Regions from separate parts of the Paenibacillus sp. S02 genome, predicted to be linked through region 2. Evidence: riboswitches for the same ligand, from Rfam matches in the RefSeq annotation. Region 2 holds a riboswitch; each other region holds the start of a gene.
What was found. A riboswitch is a leader RNA that binds a small molecule or an ion and turns the genes downstream of it on or off. The one in region 2 is predicted to bind cyclic di-AMP.
Positions count from the first base shown of each region.

Region 1: another riboswitch for cyclic di-AMP. It lies ahead of KAI36_RS00140 (resuscitation-promoting factor); the one in region 2 lies ahead of KAI36_RS00535 (C40 family peptidase).
Region 3: another riboswitch for cyclic di-AMP. It lies ahead of KAI36_RS21430 (TrkH family potassium uptake protein); the one in region 2 lies ahead of KAI36_RS00535 (C40 family peptidase).

Region 1 is NZ_CP073682.1:26,335-33,833, reverse strand. It holds gene yabG (sporulation peptidase YabG) at 1-454, opposite strand, end outside; gene rsmA (16S rRNA (adenine(1518)-N(6)/adenine(1519)-N(6))-dimethyltransferase RsmA) at 510-1,394, opposite strand; gene rnmV (ribonuclease M5) at 1,402-1,947, opposite strand; gene KAI36_RS00140 (resuscitation-promoting factor) at 2,094-3,242, opposite strand; cyclic di-AMP (ydaO/yuaA leader) riboswitch at 3,514-3,796, opposite strand; gene KAI36_RS00135 (TatD family hydrolase) at 3,998-4,768, opposite strand; gene KAI36_RS00130 (HD domain-containing protein) at 4,811-6,094, opposite strand; gene KAI36_RS00125 (AbrB/MazE/SpoVT family DNA-binding domain-containing protein) at 6,426-6,680, shown strand; gene rsmI (16S rRNA (cytidine(1402)-2'-O)-methyltransferase) at 6,805-7,499, opposite strand, start outside.
Region 2 is NZ_CP073682.1:133,284-140,782, forward strand. It holds gene motA (flagellar motor stator protein MotA) at 1-169, opposite strand, end outside; gene KAI36_RS00520 (hypothetical protein) at 357-650, shown strand; gene KAI36_RS00525 (4a-hydroxytetrahydrobiopterin dehydratase) at 768-1,067, shown strand; gene KAI36_RS00530 (GNAT family N-acetyltransferase) at 1,146-1,652, opposite strand; gene KAI36_RS00535 (C40 family peptidase) at 1,956-2,456, opposite strand; cyclic di-AMP (ydaO/yuaA leader) riboswitch at 2,462-2,599, opposite strand; gene KAI36_RS00540 (hypothetical protein) at 2,876-3,703, opposite strand; gene KAI36_RS00545 (M1 family metallopeptidase) at 3,715-5,727, opposite strand; gene KAI36_RS00550 (YwhD family protein) at 5,852-6,358, shown strand; gene KAI36_RS00555 (NAD(P)H-dependent oxidoreductase) at 6,529-7,080, shown strand; gene KAI36_RS00560 (winged helix-turn-helix transcriptional regulator) at 7,090-7,449, opposite strand.
Region 3 is NZ_CP073682.1:4,823,796-4,831,294, forward strand. It holds gene KAI36_RS21425 (potassium channel family protein) at 1-628, opposite strand, end outside; gene KAI36_RS21430 (TrkH family potassium uptake protein) at 833-2,173, opposite strand; gene KAI36_RS21435 (hypothetical protein) at 2,103-2,375, shown strand; cyclic di-AMP (ydaO/yuaA leader) riboswitch at 2,545-2,697, opposite strand; gene KAI36_RS21445 (CPBP family intramembrane glutamic endopeptidase) at 2,959-4,689, shown strand; gene uvrC (excinuclease ABC subunit UvrC) at 4,658-6,775, opposite strand; gene trxA (thioredoxin) at 6,936-7,253, opposite strand; gene dnaI (primosomal protein DnaI) at 7,379-7,499, opposite strand, start outside.

The DNA.
Region 1 (7,499 bases), 110 kb from region 2:
GGATACGGGGAAGCAATCGGTACAACGTGTCCGCCATTGCCGATTCGTGAACGTGATGTCCCTCTGCAGGAACACGGAGCTGTTCATATAAACTGAGACATTTTTTCAAATAGCCGGGATCTCCATCCAGATGAAGAACCTTTCCCGGCATTTCAAAATACGTTGACTCGACCGGATCACTCCAGTCCCCAACCAGAGCTGCCTGACTACGAGCAGCTTGCTGCTGGCGTGCCCGTTGCAACAGATTAAGAGACTCACCAGCCTTAATGTGGGCCTGCTGAGTCTTACCGCTAATCTGGTCTGCAGGCACTCTGACCAGATCGTTCACCGGGGAATCGGCCAGCAGCCGAAATTCTATTCCCTTAATGATCGCTTTATCCCGCTGGATGTCCTCAACACGAAACGTGACATCTCCGCCGTACGATTTCCGAACGACCAAGTCTCCTAAACTCATCACACTGTATCACCCCTCCTATATCGTATGGGTGAATGCACAGTTTGGTTCCAGCTTAGGATATACCTGCCTCCAACAGCACAGCGCTGAGACGCGCAAATTCCTCAATACTTAGCGTTTCTCCTCGACGGGAGGGTACAATACCAGCTTGTTGCAACAACGGCTCCAGCGTGTCCCTGTTCTCTTTGGTGAAGAAACGGCTTTTTAAGTTATTGGAAATGGTTTTACGACGCTGGGCAAAAGCAGCATGAACCACTTCAAAGAAATGCTTCTCATCCACCACTTCCACTGGAGGGGCTTCCCGTACACGCAACCGGATGACTGCAGACTCCACATTCGGCTGGGGAATAAATACTGTATTCGGCACAATACAGACTAATTCAGGTTCGCTGTAATATTGGACCGCAATGCTCAGGCTACCGTAATCCTTCGTACCAGGAGACGCAGCCATGCGCTCAGCCACTTCTTTTTGGATCATAACAACGATATTCTCCAAAGGGAGCTTGTCCTCCAGCAGCCTCATCAGAATCGGTGTAGTAACGTAGTACGGTAGATTAGCCACGACACTTACTTTGCTCACTTCTGCAAAATCGGCTGCGAACACCTCGCGCAAATCCAGCTTCAACACGTCTCCATGACGTACCTTCACATGCTCGTAAGGGGCCAACACTTCCTCGAGAATTGGCAGTAGCCGCTGGTCAATCTCGACAGCGGTAACTGCCTTGGCCGATTGTGCCAGCTTCTCGGTCAAAGCACCAATCCCAGGACCGATCTCAAGTGCGCCCTTCGTCTCATCCAATCCGGCAGCATTTACAATCTTATTGAGAATATTCTGATCAATCAGGAAATTTTGTCCCAAACTCTTTTTGAACGAAAAACCGTGCCGTTGAATAATGTCCTTCGTACGCCGCGGTGTTGCTATATCTTGAATCCCTGTCATACGGATATCACAATCCTTCACTTTCAATTTGTGCCAGCGCCCCGGCAAATTCCTCGCGGCTGATCTGAAATACAGAGAGCCGTTTATGTAGCTGCTTTCCGTTACAATAACCAATACCCAGCACATTCCCTAAGGCCATACGGCGTGCAGCAGCATTGGGGTGGGTGATGAGTCCAGCATCAATCAGGTCCGCCCACTCAATCAGCGGGTCGGCACCTTCCACTGTCGTATGGACCCGTGCAAGAGCGTGTCTGATCGCTTCCGGTGAGGCATTCTCCACGCCAATATCTCCTTTGCGCGTTGCTTCTGCCTCGGGTATAAAGGCCTGCTTGCAGCCAGGTACCTTGGAAGCGATAATCTTACGGATGCGCTCCCCTGCATGATCGGGATCGGTTAAAATGATGACCCCCCGCCGCTCCTGCGCCAATGCAATTTTACGCAGCGTCATTTTATTAATGGCTGAGCCGCCAGTTTCTATCGTATCCGCTTCAACAGCGCGGCGAATGGCCACCGTATCATCCCGGCCCTCTACCACGATCACTTCCTTGATCATTTGCGTTTCCCTCCACTGCTACACAGCAAGCTATATTTATCTTTCCCTGCTTTTGAAAACAAAATAAGAAGAGGATATCCTCTTCTTAGCATGGCATAACTATGTTGTTAATACTATCGCATTGCCCTCAACATACACAACCTGTTTTAGTTGATTTCTGGCTTTACGGGTCCGATAACATATACGGTTTTACCGTGCTTACGACCAAATTGGTTGGCTCGGCTTAAACTCTCATAATACACATCGATTTTGTGGCCTTTAATCGCGCCACCGGTATCCTCCGCACGGCGGAAGCCCACCCCTTCGATATACACCCACCAGCCGATTGGGATTACACTCGGATCGACAGCGATGGTGCGTCCTTCCGTGACACGCGTGCCGGATGCAGTACGTGTACCGATCCCTGGCTCCTGTGAGGAATACGCCGTCATGGAGACGTTTTGTAAAACTTTGCTATATTTAAAATTGACGCCTGCTTTACGGACAGCACTGCCCGAACTAACCGTTGTTGCCTTAACCGCATCATTGGGACCGACGGAAGCAGCAAGAACGACCGGTTTTTTCTTCGTTCCTACAGCAATGACCTTATCCACACGGTTCTGTGCAACTTCCTTGTTAACCAGCTGTTTGGATACCAACTTTCCATCATGGTATACCTTTTGAACGTGCTGGACTACCACACCCGATTTGCCGCTTTGAATGACCCGATTATCGCCTTTATAAAGACTCGGATCGGCCGTTTTGATGACCTGATAAGGCACCTGTTTTTTCTGTTCGACCTGCTGTTTCTTCACACGGACGATTTTTATGTCCATGTTAGACGAAACAGAGGCGTCCAACGCAGGATAAACTTTATCCGTTGACGATAATTTATAGCCCGAGGTACGAATGGCACCTTCTACTGTATTTTCTGTTGTGTACAGCTTTTTCGTCTCATTGCCTGAAGATACTTTAACTTGATTGGCACGTTTAATGACTACGCGATCCCCATCCTGTACTGCTCCATTTAGCGGCATGGAAACTGTATCATGCGGCTGAAGTGAAATGGAATGCTCGCTCAGCAAATCTTGAAGCTTGGATTCCCGGGTTTCTACCGCAGATGCCTTGCCATCGATGACAAAAAAGACTTGTTTTTTAGATTGCGTGTACATCAGAATTGAAATCATAATCGTTAGCGCGATTAGAAAAATAGCAACCAAGGCAGCCTGGCGCACATTCTCTTGCTTCCAACGTAATACGTAAGACATGCTGGATGAGCGTGACTCATGGGTCTCCTCTTTTTGGAAAATGCCCATTTCCTCCGTCCTCCTTACATAGCCCGCCGTCTGGAGTAAGACATAGTTGAGATTTGACGTGACTATAACAGATTTTCTACAAGACAAGCCCAAACTGCGACTGTCCTGCACCATGTACCCGTCTTCGCGGCATGCTGTCCTCCCCTGTTTAACCACAGTATGATGACAGATTTTCTTTTATTCACAACAAAAAAAGCCAGAGAAAGAGACTAGAGAGCTCTTTCGTGGCTTCCGGCATGTGTGAATATGCGGGAAAACTCATGCACGAGATGGCTTCTCTCTTGTTACGCTTACGGGGTTAGCTGTCGGGTTCGGACGTAGAGAGTCGCCCTAGCTTGGGTCAACCGCTCATGGCGGTCGCCTTCACATTCACCCCGAAGACCCAGAAAGAAATCGAAATACGGCTCCTCCACCTATTCAATCCCATCCGGGAAAAGAATTTCGGTCGAGCCGGCTGGCGGAAGAGACGTTCCCTTCTTGCACATACGCCGGACGTAATGTAAGCCATATCGGTTCCCCCGTTCCCTGTAAAAGGGACTCAGCGAGACTGGTTCATGAAATGACTTGTTGATGTTTACATTCAAACAACAATTCACTGAAAAGATGATATCCTGTTTCTATGCATGTTGTAAAGCAGGTTTCAAGTACATTTTTCAAAATATTCGGTTAAAATATTGTAATATTCTCGAGTTTCCTGCAACAAATTCATGATTAGCTTCGTCTATCTCTTTATTTTAATCGATTTCTTCACTTTTTCATTGAATGTCAAATCGTTCCAAGGCATTTTGGGTCGTTATTGACACTAATTCCTCCACTGTAATTCCCTTGATTTGGGCTGCAGCCTCTGCTACCAGTCTCACATGTGCGGACTCATTTCGCTTCCCGCGGAACGGATGCGGCGTCAGGTAGGGAGCGTCCGTTTCAATGAGTAGACGATCCAGCGGCACCTGTGCGAGCACCTCTTTTGGCTGCTTGGCATTTTTGAACGTTATTGGACCACCGAAGGAAAGGTGAAATCCCATATCCAGCACCATTTTGGCTGTCTCCCAGCTACCCGAAAAGGAGTGCATGACTCCGCCAATCTCACTCGCTTTTTCCTCGCGCAAAATCCTAACAATATCTTCATGCGCATCCCGGTTATGGATAACAATGGGCATTTTGAGCTCACGAGCCAGACCAATTTGATTTCGAAACACCCGATGCTGAACATCCTTCGGTGATGTATCCCAATAATAATCCAGACCGATCTCTCCGATGGCTACAACCTTCTTATGACTGCATAACGATGCAATCCATTCTAAATCGCCCTCCTGCATTGTAATAGCATCCTGAGGATGCCATCCAACTGCCGCATAAATAAAATCATACGTCTCGGCCAATTTCATGGTGGATGGAATGGTCTCACGATTAAATCCGATATTGATCATCCGTGTTACTCCTGATTCGACAGCACGTGCTATAACTTCTTCACGATCTTCGTCAAATTGTGGCGCATCCAAGTGAGTATGAGTGTCGAATAAATCCAAGGTTTACATCTCCTTTTTTTACTTACATTTCTATATAGTTGTCTATTCTTTGACAAAATAATTCCTTATTTCGGCAGGAAGCCTGTCTTTTACCGCGTTCAATTTATTCTGGGGAAAATACATATGATATTTTCCTCGGTGAATACCACTTATTGAGCGCACAATTTCCGAAACTTCGGATATTTCACTCACCTCGCCCTGACGTCCAAGCAGTAAAATCTGGTTGTCCGTCGAGCCACCCTGCCGAAACACATCATAAGGAAGATCTGTCGGAAAATCAATTTCAAAATCATATTCAGGGTGTAAACCAGCCTCTTTCAAAGCTTCTCTAATACTGTCAATGGTATCTGTATCCATATTTTCAATCTCTACATATTTATACAATCTACGGTCCATAAACCGGCTGCTCAAATCACTTAAAATCTCGTCCTTTTCTCGTTTCCACTGGCTAAATACGGTCTGGATTAATGACTCGTCGAGCATCAGATATTGCTCTACTGTAAGCTCTCCTTTCAACAAATCCGGCAGCGGGTCCAGCAAAAAACCAAACTCATATCCGTTTTTAAACAATTCCTTTGCTCGCTTGAAAATTTTACGTAAAAGGATTTCCGAGCTGCGTGTTACAGGATGAAAATAAATTTGCCAATACATCTGATAGCGTGACATTAAATAATCTTCTACTGCATGCATGCCTGATTCCTTCACAACAATTCTCCCATTATGAGGACGCAGCAGTCGTAAAATACGATCCAAATCAATCGTGCCGTAGTTGACACCTGTCGAATGAGCATCCCGCAACAAATAATCCATACGGTCGGCATCTAGCGGACTGGTTACCAAATTGACAACAATCGGCTTATCATACGTTTTGGCTATAACCGCAGCCACCTTTTGTGGAAGCTTGTCGTCGACTTGCCGTAGCACGGCGTTGATCTTCGTGTCTCCCAGTACAATGCGGCATGTCCAATCCTCATGATTCATATGAAAGGCTTCCTCAATTGAATGAGAAAATGGGCCATGCCCCACATCATGCAATAGGGCTGCACACAGAGCAACCAGCCTTTCCTCCTTCGGCCAATCTGGGAAATCTCCACGTTCAAATTGAGAAATAATACGTCTCGTAATCTCATATACGCCCAATGAATGTGAAAAACGGCTATGCTCCGCTCCATGAAACGTAAGATACGATGTGCCTAACTGCCGTATGCGCCGTAAACGTTGGAACTCCGGCGTGTTGATCAACCGCCATATCACAGTATCCTGAACATGGATGTAATTATGTACCGGGTCTTTAAAAACTTTTTCTTCACTGAGTGGCTGGTGCAAGATATCAGCTCCTTTAATATTCGGAATAATGGATTAAAATACAATAAAATCCTAAATGATTCCCCTCATTCGACATTCTTTGTCGTAATATGTCGAATTATAGTTTTTCGACATTTCCAAATCGACAAACTGAATAAATCATCAATAAGATAAGGCAATACACATGAGTAAAGCTCTTTAATCTAAATACTTTTGCATAATCAGACTGTTACTACATTTTTAAGGTTGACTGTTTTGGGAATCGTTGGTATAGTAAATATCAGAAAAGAGAAAATTTTGTCGAATCATGACACTTATATTATTTTAAACGGCGAGAGGAGCCTGATTTATTATGATGAAATCCACTGGTATTGTAAGAAAAGTTGACGAGCTCGGACGTGTTGTTATTCCAATCGAATTGCGCCGTACCCTGGGAATCGGAGAGAAAGACGCTTTGGAAATTTATGTTGATGGCGAACGCATCATGCTTAAAAAATACGAGCCAGCTTGTATCTTCTGCGGCAATGCTGAGAACGTAATTTACTTCAAAGGAAAAATTGTTTGCCAAGATTGCATTTCTGAAATCCCAACACCTGTGACAAACTGAGAATTTTAGTATATAATAGACTTATCAGATATTGTTAATTCTAACCTTTTTCATATATACTCCTTGTTGCCTTCCACGGTTTGAACCCAACCGTTGGAAGGCCCTTTTTTGTTTAGACAGATATTCACAAGAGTGCGTTGTAAACATCTCTCTTGGAGATTGAACGATCTGTGGCTGTACGCTTCATTGCATCCTTGCGTGTAAGTCCCTCTGCCTCGTAATGTGCAACGTGGGACTCCAAAGATAAGGACTGCCACCACGCCTGACGTTCCTGTTCCTCTTCCTCTTCGTCTTTTCCTTCAACCACCAGGCAATATTCACCAATCGGCGGATTCTCCTCTAGTTTGGCAAGGCATTGCTCCACGGTTCCTCGCACCCATTCCTCATGCAGCTTGGTCAGCTCACGCGCGAGCACCACTTTGCGTGAACCTAATGTTTCCTTCAACACCATCAATGTCTTCACAATGCGATGAGGCGATTCATAAAAAATAATTGTGCCGTGAGATACCTGAAACGATAGCAACAGCTTCTCTAGGTCCTTTTTCTCCCGTGGTGGAAAGCCAGCGAAGGTGAACCTTTCTGTATCCAGTCCTGAAGCAATTAAAGCCGATAGTGCTGCATTTGCTCCTGGGATAGGAATGACGCTAATTTCCGCTTCCAGTGCCAGTTTGACCAGATCCGAACCAGGGTCTGAAATGGCCGGTAGACCTGCATCGCTAACCAGTGCCAAATTTTTTCCTTCTATTATATAACGTATCAGTTCAGGCCCACTGGCAGCCTTATTATGTTCATGATAACTGAAGAGCATATCCGGTGTAA
Region 2 (7,499 bases):
TTTCTGCCATCGGGAAGGCCATAAATATACTCGCTGCCGTTCCGACGAAAATAATCATGTAAGCAGCGGGATTATTGACCAGATTGACGACCGGAGCGCCTTTTAAGATCATCCCGACGACCAGTGACACAATCCCGAGCACAAGTCCGATAATGGTTGAAATTTGCATGATACACCTCATCCATGAGAATAGATTTTGAATCCTTTCATGCCGCCGGGGTCGTCCTTGCCCCAAGCGCGTCATTACAAGACGGATTATAGTATTTATCGACAAAACTCTCTTTTTTGTTAAGTGCGAATTTCCGGTATAATAAGGTGATTATGTATTGAATGGCGGAACCATTGGAGGAAATGGCATGGGAGTAAAGCATGGACGTGAGTATGAACAAATTTTGAACGATTTGACAGAGGCTGTGGGACGCATCCCAGACAGCTATGAATTTTTTGAGATGGAAGCAGAAGATTGGGACAGGCTGGACCCGGCGGGGCGTCAGGAAGTCAATGAAGCTTTGGCAGAAGACTTATTTTATGCACTGGGTACAGAGCCCACAATCACTGTAGGCAGTGGCGTTGTGATCTATGAGCCGGAGCAGCATCGTATCTATGTACTCATTGGAGACGAGGAGCTGACGTCAGTCCCTTTGATTTGAGGTCCGTCTTATGGATTTATCAACGGGGCCGTGGTAATATGTACACCAATATATCGTAGTTTTGGCCGTATTTAAGCGGTCGAAAGGCTTCCGTATAAACGGGGAGGAGTTCGTAACATGCCTTTTACACAAGAAGAGATTGAAGCACATCTGGAGAAACTGGAGGGCTGGGAACTGGAGGAAGGACGTTGGATCGTTCGGAAATATAATTTTTCCAGTTTTATGAAAGGGATTGCATTCGTGGATGAAGTTGCCGCTATATCTGAAGCATTCAATCATCATCCATTTATTACGATTGATTACAAGACCGTGACTCTGCGTTTGACCTCTTGGGACGACGGCGGTATTATGGCCGTGGATATTAAGGAAGCCCAACAATATAATGAAGCTTTTGAAAAAATGCGCAGCAGTCATTGAGCTTGTAATGATCTGTCGTATGATGATAAAAGCGCCTTCGCTATACAACATCGCGGTTGTATGCCGAAGGCGCTTTTATCATAGAACCTGGGTTTGGTGCTCGGGACGATATACCATACAATAAAACGGTTTTTTGCCATCGGGAGTTTGGCGTTCATAGGTATCTGTAAGCTCAAATCCAGCCGCCTTGTAAGCCCGGATAGCGCGATGATTCCAAGTGAGTACCTCTAGATCAATTTCATTCTTCGGGTTGCGTCGTTGGGCTTCCTCTGCAATGGCACGGACAAAATCAGAGCCTTTGCCATGTCCGCATCTTTCAGGATGCATTCCAAGACCTAGCCGGGTCACACCGATCATAGGAAAATATTGAGCAAATCCCGTCAGCTTATTCTCTTCATCCAGTACAGCAACATATTGCTCTTGGCGAAGCGTGGGACTTCCAAATTCGACTTCAAGCGCCTTCATTTGTTCCCAGGGGAGCCAACCGTATATATTATAAGGTGGATCATAGCGCCACTCACAGATTGCAGCCGCTTGATGCTCGTCCATCGGTACGATCCGATAGTTAGATATTGAGGCCGGCATGTGTTCCATCCTCCTTTTACAGGTACTTCAACCATTAACAACAGATTGTAGACAAGTTGCAGGGGAATGGCAAGCGTGTTTATTTCATACCCAAGTCGGGTATACAATCAATAAGAAGGAATTACTGCTCATATGCTCCCCCAGCGCTGACGGTAAAACCGACGATGTTCGCTAAAATTGAAACCTTTTGAGGCTTCAGTTCGTCAGTAATGATAATAATTGCTGATGTAGTGGACATAAAAAACCGCAATTCGATTCCGGCCAGAATCAAATTGCGGCTAGGGTTAGCTTGCTGTGCGTTAGTTATTCTACGTTGTCGTCATCAGGAATTTCTGAAGCTACAGAATGGTAAGCGTCTGTGCTCATAATTCTTTTTGCACCGACATAGCGGTTAGCGTAATAATTTTCGTTCAGTGAGCTAACTACTACACCACGTGAAGTCGAGGAGTGGGCAAATTTCCCTTCACCTACGAAGATACCTACATGGGAAATGCCTCTTCCTGTAGTGTTGAAGAACACCAGGTCTCCAGGTCTCATTTCATCGCGGGATACAGAAGATCCCATTTTGAACTGTGATCCGGATTGATGCGGAAGTTTAATTCCCAGTTTGTTGAATACATACATTGTGAAGCCGGAGCAATCGAATCCCTCGAGTGTAGTGCCTCCGCTTCTGTAGCTCGTTCCTTTGGCATCTTGAATGACCTGGTCCATCTTAGAGTCTGCATATGCACTGCCGCCACCGAATGTAAAAGATGTAAAGGCAATGGCAAGACCCATAGCTGCGATCGTTAGCTTCTTCTTCAAAAAAAATATACCCCTTCCAATGCCTGCGAGGTTAGCTTAAGGATTCGGTAGAAGGTTCCCCTATGACCACTCTGTTGCGAGATCAATTCACCCAAACTGGTTCCCCCGCTTCCTAGGTGCCAGGAATTAGGCTTAACTTAAGATGTGCACCTTGGAGAGCAGTATTCACAATAACGTTATTTTTGAGATAAAGGTTACAATAAAGATTACAAAGTTGTTACTATCAGTTCACTGCGATTATTGTAACAAAGACGGCTGGCTTTGGCAAATGTTTCATTGCAAAAAGTTACAAAAAAAATCTGCTCCTAATGTCCAAGGAACAGATCTTGTTAACAGTATTCAGTTATGTGTCGTTTGCGCGGATATGAATCAAGATTTTTCGACAGACGGAAATGAAGTAAAAAACACAAAGGCAGGGCTTAACTTCTACTGGAGATATCGGTATGCCATAGTCTGTACTGCGAACTGATATGCCACAGCCTGACCAGACTAGTAACAAAATGATACGATTGCTGGAGAATGAGCGCCAGCATGCCAGTCCAAATCATCGCCACGGTGCCAAATAGACCGAAGACCAGCAGCACACAAGCACCAAGCAAAAGAGATATACCGACAGCTGGAAGGAGCTGGCGAAAGAAGGCGAGCAGGGACGATAGTATGGCGTGACCACCGACAGTCCCCAGTTGCATATACAGGATGCACTGCCGAATGAACCATCCGTATGCCATCCATCCCATGACATAGGGCAACAAATGCAGCAGATAAGAGGAAGATTGAAGTGCTCCTGCTACAATAGGGTAGAGTCTCGGTACTACCCAAAAGGAGGGAAGCAGCAGCAGTCCCAACTCGATGGTGTAATACAACAGCGACGACATGCCATGGCGTTTCATACCCTTGAAAAAGGACAGGCTTTGCGGTTCAGTCGCATCGGTATGCAGGCTTTGATATATTCCGGCTCTAATGAAGGGAGTGATCAGTATGCGTAGTACAGTCGCCCCTAGTAGTATCCACAAATACACATGTACTTCCCGGCTGTCCATCAGAGCAATCTGGCTCTCCATCCAAAACAAGGTCTGTCCCAGCTCGTTTTGACCCTGATCAGGATAACGGAGCAGTAGCGGGATAACGGCAGACTGCACCAGCCGATAGAGAAACACCCCCCACAGTAGTCGATACAGAAATAAAATGATAACGATATAGAATCGTATGCGCACCAGCGCCCAGCCCTCTTTTATAATAGTCCGCATCTATAGACACCTCACCATGACAGACTTCCAAGCAGTGTTTCTAACAGCTTGGTTACACTTACATTCCAACGGGTTTGTTGCTTTTCGTCCAATTCGGCCTTTAGGCTATTGTTAATATGCTTGTTCTCCAGTGCAATGGTATATAGAGGATCAAGGGTTACATAGGAAACGGGAGAAGTACTTTTGATCCGAAAAGTTGTGCTTTTGCCCGCGCCGTCCCAAGCCTTGAATATCGTGGTACCATCCTTGAAGGTAAATTGGACAGGAATCTTGGGGTAATCCGCCCCTTTTTTGCTGACCGTCACGACTGCTTCATATCCATTCTCCAGCTTGTGGTTCGTGATATGATCCACCGAAAAGTCCGCCATCTGGCCGTCATATACATACTGTTCAAAATAGTGGCTCCATGAGCGTCCGGTGACTCTCTCCACGATACGTTGAAAATCATGGGAGGACGGATGCTTAAATCGGTACGTCTGGACGTAGGTCCGCATAATCCGATCCATTTTTTTCATACCCACCTGACGTTCAATGCCCTGTAGTACCAGCTTGCCTCGAGAGTAGGCATTTTGCGCGTACTCAGTAGCCGAGCCGTACTTCCATGACTCGCGGTTGAGCGGCTGTGGGGAGGCTACCTGTCCCGATTGTAATGGCAAGTTGGGGGTAAGCCCATATTCTTGCTCCATAAGCCGCTCCTCTGCATAGGAGGTGAAGCCTTCATCCAGCCACGGCTCCTCAAATTCGTTATTGGCTACCATTCCGTAGAAATATTGATGTCCAATCTCATGAACTAATGTTCGTTCCAGACTATAGCCAGGATTCAGATTACCCGCAGCAGCGGCTGTGATGAGTGTCGGATACTCCATACCGCTGGCTCCATTGCCTGATTTGGGTGGAACCACGATGGATAGGGTGGAATATGGATAAGGCCCGTACCATTTGCTGTAGTACGAAAGGGCGGCCTTCGCGGCGCTCATATAGCGTCCTTTGAGCTCCTTGTGCGACGGGTCAAGGTAGAGCTTGATTTTGACACCAGGGACTTCAGCAGAAGAAAAGGGTTCTTCTACGGTTACAAAGTTGGGTGAAGCGGACCAGGCAAAATCGTGTACATCATCGGCATAAAATTGATATATTTTTTGGCCGTTCTGTCGAACGGCACCACGGGTGGGAAATCCGGTCGCTGCTACGATATGAGTTTCAGGCACCCGAATCCGTACGCTGTAAATTCCAAAATCGGCATAAAACTCGGAGTTACCATGATACTGGTGGAGGTTCCAGCCCTCCTCGGCGCGTCCACGCTGTCCTGCAGTCTCGTAGACGCTGAGCTTCGGGAACCACTGCCCTGCCATTACAAAATCATCTGTCGCACCCATACGAGCGAAGATGGCGGGCAGTTTTACCTCAAACTTCATATATAATGTGATTTCTTCGCCACCTCGTACCGGCTTGGGTAGACGCACCTTCACGAGCGAACGGTCGCCTGCGTTACCGTCATCTGGCTGCACATATTGGATGCGGTGCATGAGAGATAAACCGTCTTCTGTTTTTAGTTCAGTCAGCGTCATGGAGCCAAAGCCGTCTTTGGGCATGGTGTCTCCGCGCAGCTTTCCACCGGATTCCTTCATAAAGGTGGTTTCCATGGAAGAGAAGGCATTCGGGTATAGATGAAGATACAGATCATTCACGGTTTTCTTGCCCGGATGCTTCCAAGTCAGTGTCTCAGTGCCTCGCAAAACCTGTCCTTTTTCCAGAGACACATCAATGTGGTACTCTACTACCCGTTTGCTGAGGATTTCTGTAGCGGGCTGTGGAGGGTTCTTGGGCAGGTCAGGCAGGATGTTTGCCCCTAGAGGCTTGCCCATATTTGGGGCAAGCGCAGACTCAGACAGGGAGCCGTATAGTGGTTGGCCTATGGACTGCGGGTCGGATTGCAATTGGGGCTGCCAGGCAAACCATAACGTCCCTGCGAGGAGACCGAGGGCTAGTGTAGACAATAAAACGATTTTAGTGCGTGCTGGGGTCATACAATGGATACCTCCCGTTGACAAGCATCTACAGCATGTATATGTTTGCTTTCAGGAGATTATTAGTTAAAATATTTATAGTGTAGAATGAGTGTGAAGACGGAAAATGGAGGTCTAGTGACGCATGAGTGAAAATCAGCCGGACGGCAAAAAACAGATTGCACTGAACATTGTCAGTGGCAAGAGTAAACATAAGGGTTTCGGCGCAGGCTCAATCGACCTGAACAGCATGTCTCCGGTCATCATTGACCGAGGAGAGGCGAGAATTGATATCGGTGCCATGCATGCCAAAAGTAAAGTAGAACGTGGTATCAAGTTCTCTACGAATAAAGAGGATGTACCGAACGGACGCCAGGTATGGCTCGTATGGGTAGCCGTGGATCGCACGCCCGAAGGACGTATGTACGGCGGCGCCACCGCCTGCGAGATGCTGATTGACGACGAAGCCAAACGCGGCTGGAAAATCCTCGCCGATCACGTCAACCGTATGGATTACGCGCTCAAGCGTCGTTTCATGCTGGATGATCTCGGCAGCGAGGATAGAGCAGCGCTTAAAAGCCTGCTAATTTCGCATAACGAGGAATGGTGGGACGCTTCGCCTGAGGAATTGAAGCAGGCGCTGGAAGGATAGGCCCAGCGTTAACGTAGTAAAAAAAGCAGCCACATCTGTGGGCTGCTTTTTTTATTTATCTGAGTTGACACTAACCTTTTAGTAAGTAGTTGTCCTGAAAGTGCATACTTACATATTTGTAGCGCTCACTTTATACTCAAAAATAAATAATACTTAAGGAGGACAATTCTTTGAAAACTCTTGTTATCGTTACACATCCAAGCATCGAGGCATCTGTCATAAATAGGCGATGGGTAGAAGAACTCAAAAAATATCCAGAAAAGTATACTATCCACGAATTGCATAAGGTTTACCCTGACGGGAACATTGATGTGGAAAAAGAGCAGCACTTCATTGAATCACATAGCAATCTTATTTTACAGTTTCCTGTTTATTGGTTTAACAGTCCGCCTCTCCTTAAAAAATGGCTTGACGATGTTTTTGCTTATGGCTGGGCTCATGGTTCAAATGGAGGTGACAAATTAAAGAATCGTAAGGTTGCTTTAGCAGTATCTGCCGGAAGTAAAAAAGAAGATTATAGTGAAGAAGGAAGATATCGCCATACACTTGAGCAGCTATTATCTCCTTTTGAAACAACCTTCCTATATTGCAATGCAGATTATCGTTCGTTCTTTGCGTTTTATGGTACAGAAAAAGAGTCTGGCGAAAATGAGATGGGTACGTCCGAAAGCGAATTGGAGAAAAGCGCACGAGATTATTTGAATTTTATTGACAGCCTGTAATAGGAATGTTTATTGCTGTCCGTCCTCCAGAGCTGGCAAACCATTTTCCTCTCCCCACTCGCACATCATATTTAATAATGGAATGAGAGAAAGACCGCGTTTAGATAGTGAATATTCAACTTTTGGAGGGATCTGGGGAAATTCCTTGCGTATGATAAGGCCATCTGCCTCTAGCTCTTTTAACATGATGCTTAGTGTTTTGAAGGAAATGGTACCGATACTTCGCTTCAGCTCGTTATGTCGCATGACCTTATTTTCAAAAAGCCAATATATAATGATCATTTTATATTTACCGCTTATTAAGGACAACGTATATCCAAAGCCAGTGTCTTTTAGGACCACGCCAGACGGAACACAGGGTTCACTCATAAATTACACTCTCCTTTAGGTAAGTATATAATATGAATGTGCATACTTTA
Region 3 (7,499 bases), 1.4 Mb from region 2:
TGTCATTCGAGCCGATGATAACCATAATATCGTCTGCTTTTAGCCGATCCATAGCCGTCGGTGCGATCAGGATACCGTTCGCCGTATGAAGCGCTACGACACTACAACCAAAGCGAGTACGGGCATTTAGCTCTGCTAGCGTTTTGCCATTCAGACATGCAGGTACATTGAGTTCCACAATACTGTATTCTTTGGACAACTCCAAATAATCGAGCAAATTAGGCGTGACTAGCTGATGAGCTACCCGGATACCCATATCCCGTTCTGGATAAATAATCCGGTCCACACCGAGCTTCTCTAACGCACGCCCGTGCAGCACAGATATGGCTTTGGCTACGACTTTTTTCACACCCAGCTCCTTCAGCAAAATGGCGGTCAGGATGCTTACTTGAATGTCATCACCAATAGCAACAATGCCGCAATCGAAATTCCGGATGCCCAGTGATCGCAATGAGTCTTCATCAGTAGCGTCCGCCACGACAGTATGTGTCAACATCTCACTCATACTGTCCACAACATCCTCATTCCGGTCAATGCCTAGCACCTCGCACCCCATATCCACCAATTGCAAAGCCAGGCTTGAGCCAAACCGCCCCAAGCCAATAACTACAAACTGCTGCGTTTTCATATCTACTCGAAAACTCCCTTATCTGAATCAATTTCATAAATGAGGATTTTGCAAAAATCCCATAAGCGACTTCCAATGAACAAGATATAGATCGAAATGGTTTAGTTCGTCTATATCTTGCACTTCGGAGCGACTGGTATCGAATTTTGCAAAATCCTGAAATGATTAAACCAACGAAATGTATACTACATATCATGAAATGATTCATCCTATAATCATTTTGCCTTCCGGATGACGATATAATTCTTTACCCTTTTTCGGCCCCAGTGCATAAGCTAGCGTGAGTGGCCCCAGTCTACCTGCAAACATCGTCAGGGTAATCACCAGCTTGCCTATGACTGTCAAATCAGGTGTAAGCCCTATCGACAGCCCCACCGTACCAAACGCAGACACTGTCTCGAACAAGATCATCAAAAAATGATGATCTTCGGTTGCCGACAAAATCATGGTCACCCCGATCACGAACAGCAGCCCCAGCAATGTAATGGTCAAAGCCTTGTAAATTCGTCCCTGCGCAAGTCGGTACCTGAACAGCACAATATCTTCACGTCCCCGCAGCATCGAAATCACGGCTCCAATGAGCAGCGCGAATGTTGTGGTCTTAATCCCGCCTCCAGTAGAGCCAGGAGAAGCGCCGATAAACATGAGTATGATGATAAAAAACTGCGTAGCCTGCCGCAAGCCTGCAATGTCCAGTGTATTGGCACCTGCGGTACGAGGGGTAACGGACTGGAATAAAGATCCCAGCAGTTTACCACCCCAATCAAGCGAGCCAAGAGTCTTTGGATTCGTAAATTCAAATACAAAAATCACGAGCGTGCCGACTACAATCAGAGCGCCCGTCATGCTGAGTACCACCTTAGTATGCAAGGACAGTCTCTTGCGCTTGCGATATTCTGCCAGGTCCGACATCACTACAAAACCAATGCCGCCTGAAATAATCAGGAACATAGCTGTAAAATTAACAATCGGATCATATACATAACCTGTCAGGCTGCGAAAGTGCCCGAATAAGTCAAAACCAGCATTGTTAAACATGGAGATGGCATGCCAAATCCCAAAATAAATCGCCCTGCCTACAGGCATATCAAACGACCAGCGAATCGCAAATATTGCAGCACATACGCCCTCAATGACCAGCGAGTACAGCAGCACCTTACGAATCAATCCGACAATTCCTTCGACAGAGGTCTGATTCATCGCTTCCTGTAAAATGAGGCGCTCCCGTAAGGAAATCCGACGTTTGAACACCAGCGCGATCAAGGTAGCCATAGTCATAAAGCCCAGGCCGCCGATCTGAATGAGCGCAGCGATAACAACTTGACCAAAGGTTGTAAAAAAGGTCCCCGTATCCTTTACGACAAGCCCTGTAACACAGGTCGCGGAAGCGGCAGTAAACAAAGCGTCTATAAACGCAAGTGGCTTTCCTGTTGTATTGGAGATCGGCAGCATTAACAATAAACTACCTATTAGAATGATAATGGCAAAGCCCGCAACGAATATCTGCGGTGGAGAAAGCCGGAGCCAGCTTGCATTGGGATTCATCTATTCATCACTTCTCTCCTACTTGGTGAATTATGAGCATGGAGATCGCTCCGGGTGCAGATTGTTCTTCCGATTGCTGTTACCCCCGGATACTTTTGCCTTTCAATACTCAATACTTCATACCTCACTACCTAATGAAACGTTTGGTGACTTTAAGGCAGGCAGCAGCGCAGCGGTCCATTTGAATCTGGAGAAGCGGTAGCGCTCGCCTTTGAGTCTGAATTTTAACCTTATTAGGGTTTCCTAATTCAATAAAATTCAGAGTCAACAGCGATCGGAAGATCAAATGGAACGCGCAGCGACTTAACTCAGCAAACTTTTACACGCACATATACGCACAAAAAAAGACACCGGAAAACCGAGTGCCTGACTTGGTTCCTGCTCACAGCCTACGAGGTTAGCTGACGGATTCGGGCAGCACAGTATGCCCTATTTACACTTCCGATCCACCAGGATCGGCTGTAAAATTCACCCCAGTAACATGGTTCCCCCGTTTTCCCATAGAAATTCGGCTCAACTGTATATCATTACCTATGTATTTCATAGGCATTGCCTCAAGATTATAATCCTTCTCTATCCAGATCACAAAACCGATTTCGCCGAAAAAACGTGAAATTGGCTTTATTTTGCGAATGGGCATCGTTTAATCGCAGCTTATCTTATTTTATTGGAACTTTAAAGTGCTTTCACTCTATTTTCATGAATATCGCTGGTCTGTTGGCGGGAACCTGTGCAGTATGATATCTTTAATGGATGTTCTTATTTACAGATTAAGGAGGAAACTCATGAATCCTATCGGGAAACCGGTCGTGCTCACGGCCAACTTCAAAAAATTAGGCTTGCTGGGCGGGATTGGCCTGATTTGCTTTTTTATCTTTCAATTGCTTATTCCCTCGCTTAGCAATCCGAGTCCAGAATCAGTAATGAACGCAAAGGTCATCAGCAAACAAGAAGCGGTCATACACGCATTGGACTTTGCCCGCTCCGAGTTGGGCTATACTGAATCACAGCCAGAGGAGCCTGTCGTGACCTATCAGGCCGAAACAGATTTGTACGGTTATTTATCTAGAGAAAAACTGCTTCAACAGTACGACCGTACATGGAAGAAAAATTACCCTTACGAAACCTTTCGGGTCGATCTGCCTGAATCCTCAGCGAAGAGCAAACTGCAAATTCATGTGGATTTATCCACTGGGAAGGTCGTTAGCTTTAAACGGATCACCTCCAGTACCAATTACACACAGGCTGATATTTCTACGGATGAACAAGCACGTAACAGGCTTGTACGTGTGGCTGAGGACGGCATGACGCTCGAAGCCAAGGAGCAGACAGCCGCAGTATGGGTCAAGCGCTTTGGCTTTAAGCCGTCGGATTTGAAGCTCGCGACCACTGAAAAAGAAGGCGGATTAAAGTATACCGTAGACGATAAAAAAATCGGCGCCTCGGTACTTACACTGGCTTTTACTTTCGAAGACGGTGATGTTCGCTCCTTCTCTCAAAGCTTTTCGGCCCCGTCGTCCTATACCGATTATATCGAAAAGCAAACATTTTGGGCGAATTGGATGACCTATGCGGGTTATGCCCTATTTAGTTTTGTGCTGGGTGTACTTGCCATTGTGTATGCGTCACTCACCCGACGACATACTTCATTTGTACGCGGCATTGTTCTGTCAATTATATACTTCATTGCTAGTATAGCTGGGACAATGAACATGCTGCCTTTATTGCAAGCAGAAGCAGGCGGTAAGGGCATGCTTATATTTCTTATGGTGTTCCAGATTGGTGTTACCTTCTTCATGGCGGTAGCGCTCTACTTCTCCTTGGTCGGCGGTGACGGACTTATGCGTCAGGTTGGACTGAATGCATGGCCGCGTGCGAAAGAGCCAGGCTACGGGCTGTATGTGCTTCGCAGTATGTATGTTGGCTACTTGTGGGCCTTTATTTTACTCGGGGTACAATCCATCTTATTCTTTATACTGGAGCGCACATTTAATACATTCTCCACAACAGATGCCACGCAATCCCCTTACAATATGGCTTATCCATGGTTACTGCCGATTATGGCCTGGATGGCAGGTATTGGAGAAGAGACTGTCTACCGTCTGTTTGGTATTCCGATGGTCAAAAAAATAGTAAAAAACACTTTTGTTGCTTGTCTGATCACCACGCTGATTTGGGCACTGGGACATACACTTTATCCGATCTATCCGGTGATTTCTAGACCTATTGAGCTGACTTTTCTTGGTTTACTGTTCAGTTTTGTGTTCCTGCGTTACGGCTTTATTGCCGCCATGTTCAGCCACGTTATTTTTGACAGCATTCTAATGGGGCTTAGTGTGATGAGTCTGGGAGACACTGTGAATGTGAGCGCTGGTCTATTCTGGATCTTACTTCCAGCCATTGTGGGTTACATCATTTATTGGTTTAGTCCTAAAAAGCCAAATCGAATTATGTTTGAACCTATTAAAAAAGAGGAGCCGTATTCTACGACTCCTCCTCCCGAAGGGCAGCTATAATCTGACGCGCAAGCTTATCCCCAATAGAGAGAGGCCGGAATTCTTCGACGCTGGCCTCTCTTATTTTTTTGAGTGATCCAAAATGCTTAAGCAGTAACTTACGCCGTTTCTCGCCGATGCCTGGAATAGAGTCCAGCCGGGAAGTTACCATAGATTTGCCGCGTTGCTCGCGGTGGAACGTGATGGCAAAACGGTGAACCTCGTCCTGAATCCGTTGCAGCAGATAAAATTCTTCACTATTGCGTGCAAGTGTCACGGCCTCAGAGGACTCTCCCACTAATAGTTGGGAAGTTCTATGTTTGGCATCCTTCACCAGACCACACACAGGAATGAACAAACCCAGCTCATTTTGCAGTACATCGGTCGCCGCCTTAATTTGTCCACGTCCACCATCCACAACGATCAAGTCGGGACGTTCCAGATTTTCCTTAAGCACACGTTCATATCTACGCCGAATAACCTCACGCATCGTTTCATAATCATCTGGTCCCTGCACAGAACGGATCTTATATTTTCGATACTCCTTCTTGGCAGGCTTGCCATCAATAAACACGATCATGGCGGAGACTGGATCGGAACCCTGGATGTTGGAGTTATCAAATGCCTCCACCCGGTGCAAGCTATCCAGCCCAATGGCACGTCCGAGATTGCTTGCAGCTTTGGATGTCCGTTCCTCATCCCGCTCGATCAGCTTAAACTTCTCATCCAAAGCAACACGTGCATTTTCCGTCGCCATGCCTGTCATTTGCTTTTTCAGTCCACGCTGCGGCACGAGTACCTTTACATCCAGCCATTCAGCCAGAGCGAGAGCCGCCGTAGACGGGTCCTCCAGTCCACCGGATAGTTGGGTTTCTGTTTCCTTTATTCCGGCATCTTGGTCACCAACTTGGCCTTGATTCGTTGCTGCTGCATAAGTTGCTCGTTCTTCAGCCACCAGCAGTGAGTCAGCAGAATGCTCTAACGAATATTGTACGTTTGACGCATCTGGTGCTATTTCCGTTTGTATCGCTTTGTCATCTGTCTGTCCGGTAACATCGGCTGTAGGTGCACTGTGGAGTGCAGTTTCTGCCGCAACCGGTTGATCGACATTGACCTGTTCCGCCTGCATCAGCTTAGGAGAATCTGGCAGCAATATTTCTTGCGGCACTGCCGGGTTGTCACTATAATATTGCGTCACATAGGACATAAAATCACTGTAAGCCTCACCGTAGAAAGGAAAAGTCGACATATGGCGCTCGATCATTTTACCTTTACGGACATATAGGATTTGTACACACATCCAGCCCTTATCTACTGAAAAACCGAATACATCTCGATCTTTCGCATCCGATGTGGTGATTTTCTGCTTTTCCATCATCGCGTCGATGCTGATAATCTGATCTCGCAGCTCCTTGGCCCGCTCAAAGTACAATTCATCTGCGGCCTCCTGCATTTTACGCTGAAGATCCTTTTTAATTTCCTCATGTCCCCCGCTCAAAAAGGAACCAATCTCCTGACCAATCTGGTCATACGTTTCCTTCTCGACCTCTTTCACACAAGGCCCCAAACATTGATGCATGTGATAATACAGACACACTTCCTTGGGCATCACACCACACTTGCGTAACGGATACATACGATCCAGCAGCTTCTTCGTCTGATGCGCCGCGTAGGAATTGGGGTACGGTCCAAAATATTTTGCTTTATCCTTCAGAACGCGACGGGTCACCTCCAGCTTGGGGTGTGCCTCGTTCGTAATTTTCAAATACGGAAAGGTTTTATCATCCTTCAATAGCACGTTATAGCGCGGCTGGTACTTTTTAATGAGGTTGCACTCCAAAATGAGCGCCTCCATATTACTGCCTGTAACGATATATTCAAAATCACGGATATCGGAAACCAGTCGCTGCGTCTTGCCGTTATGGCTACCTGTAAAATAGGAACGGACCCGGTTTTTCAACACTTTGGCCTTGCCGACATAAATAATGGTGCCTTCGCTATTCTTCATCAGGTAACAGCCTGATGCATCCGGCAGTAACGCTAATTTGTGCCGTATGTTCTCCAGCGCCTTCTCCTGATTCTGCAAGTCCTCCGCATAAGGTTTCATTCGCCCGGTTCCTCCTTCCATTCTTAATGATTACTCAACTAACTACTTATAATATATAGGAATAATACACAAAAACGCCCCCGGTATTTACAACCGGAGGCATTGACCTTTCATGGCCGCTCCACCAAGCCCCCGCAGGAGCATGGGTCACATGCGATGATTATTGGTGTTTAGTAAGCATGCTTTTCAGCGCTTCTTTGGAGTTCAGACCTACCACTTTATCAACAGGCTGTCCGTCTTTGAAAACGATCAGGGTAGGAATGCTCATCACGCCGAAACGGGAAGCAGACTCTGGATTTTCATCCACGTTCACCTTCGCGATTTTGACGCTGTCGCCAACTTCTGTGGACAGATCCTCCAGAATAGGAGCGATCATTTTGCAAGGACCGCACCATGGCGCCCAAAAATCAACCAAAACGGTTCCTGTGCCTTCGACTTCTGCGTTGAAGGATTGATCGGACACGTTAACAATTGCCATTGTATGTTCCTCCTTTATAGAAAAGTCAAGATTATTATAACCTGTAATGTCTGTTTCGACACCTTTTAATTATATCACAATAGTCTTTTAATTGTAAGATATCAAAATAGCAGACGGAAAAACGCTTACCCCCGCTGATTTTTTCCCTTTACGGTAATGACATCCACAAAAGGACGAATCCGGTCCATCAAGCGTTGTCCTTTGTACATTTCCTCTCCGTCCTTGCTCGTAAAGCTAAGATGCTTC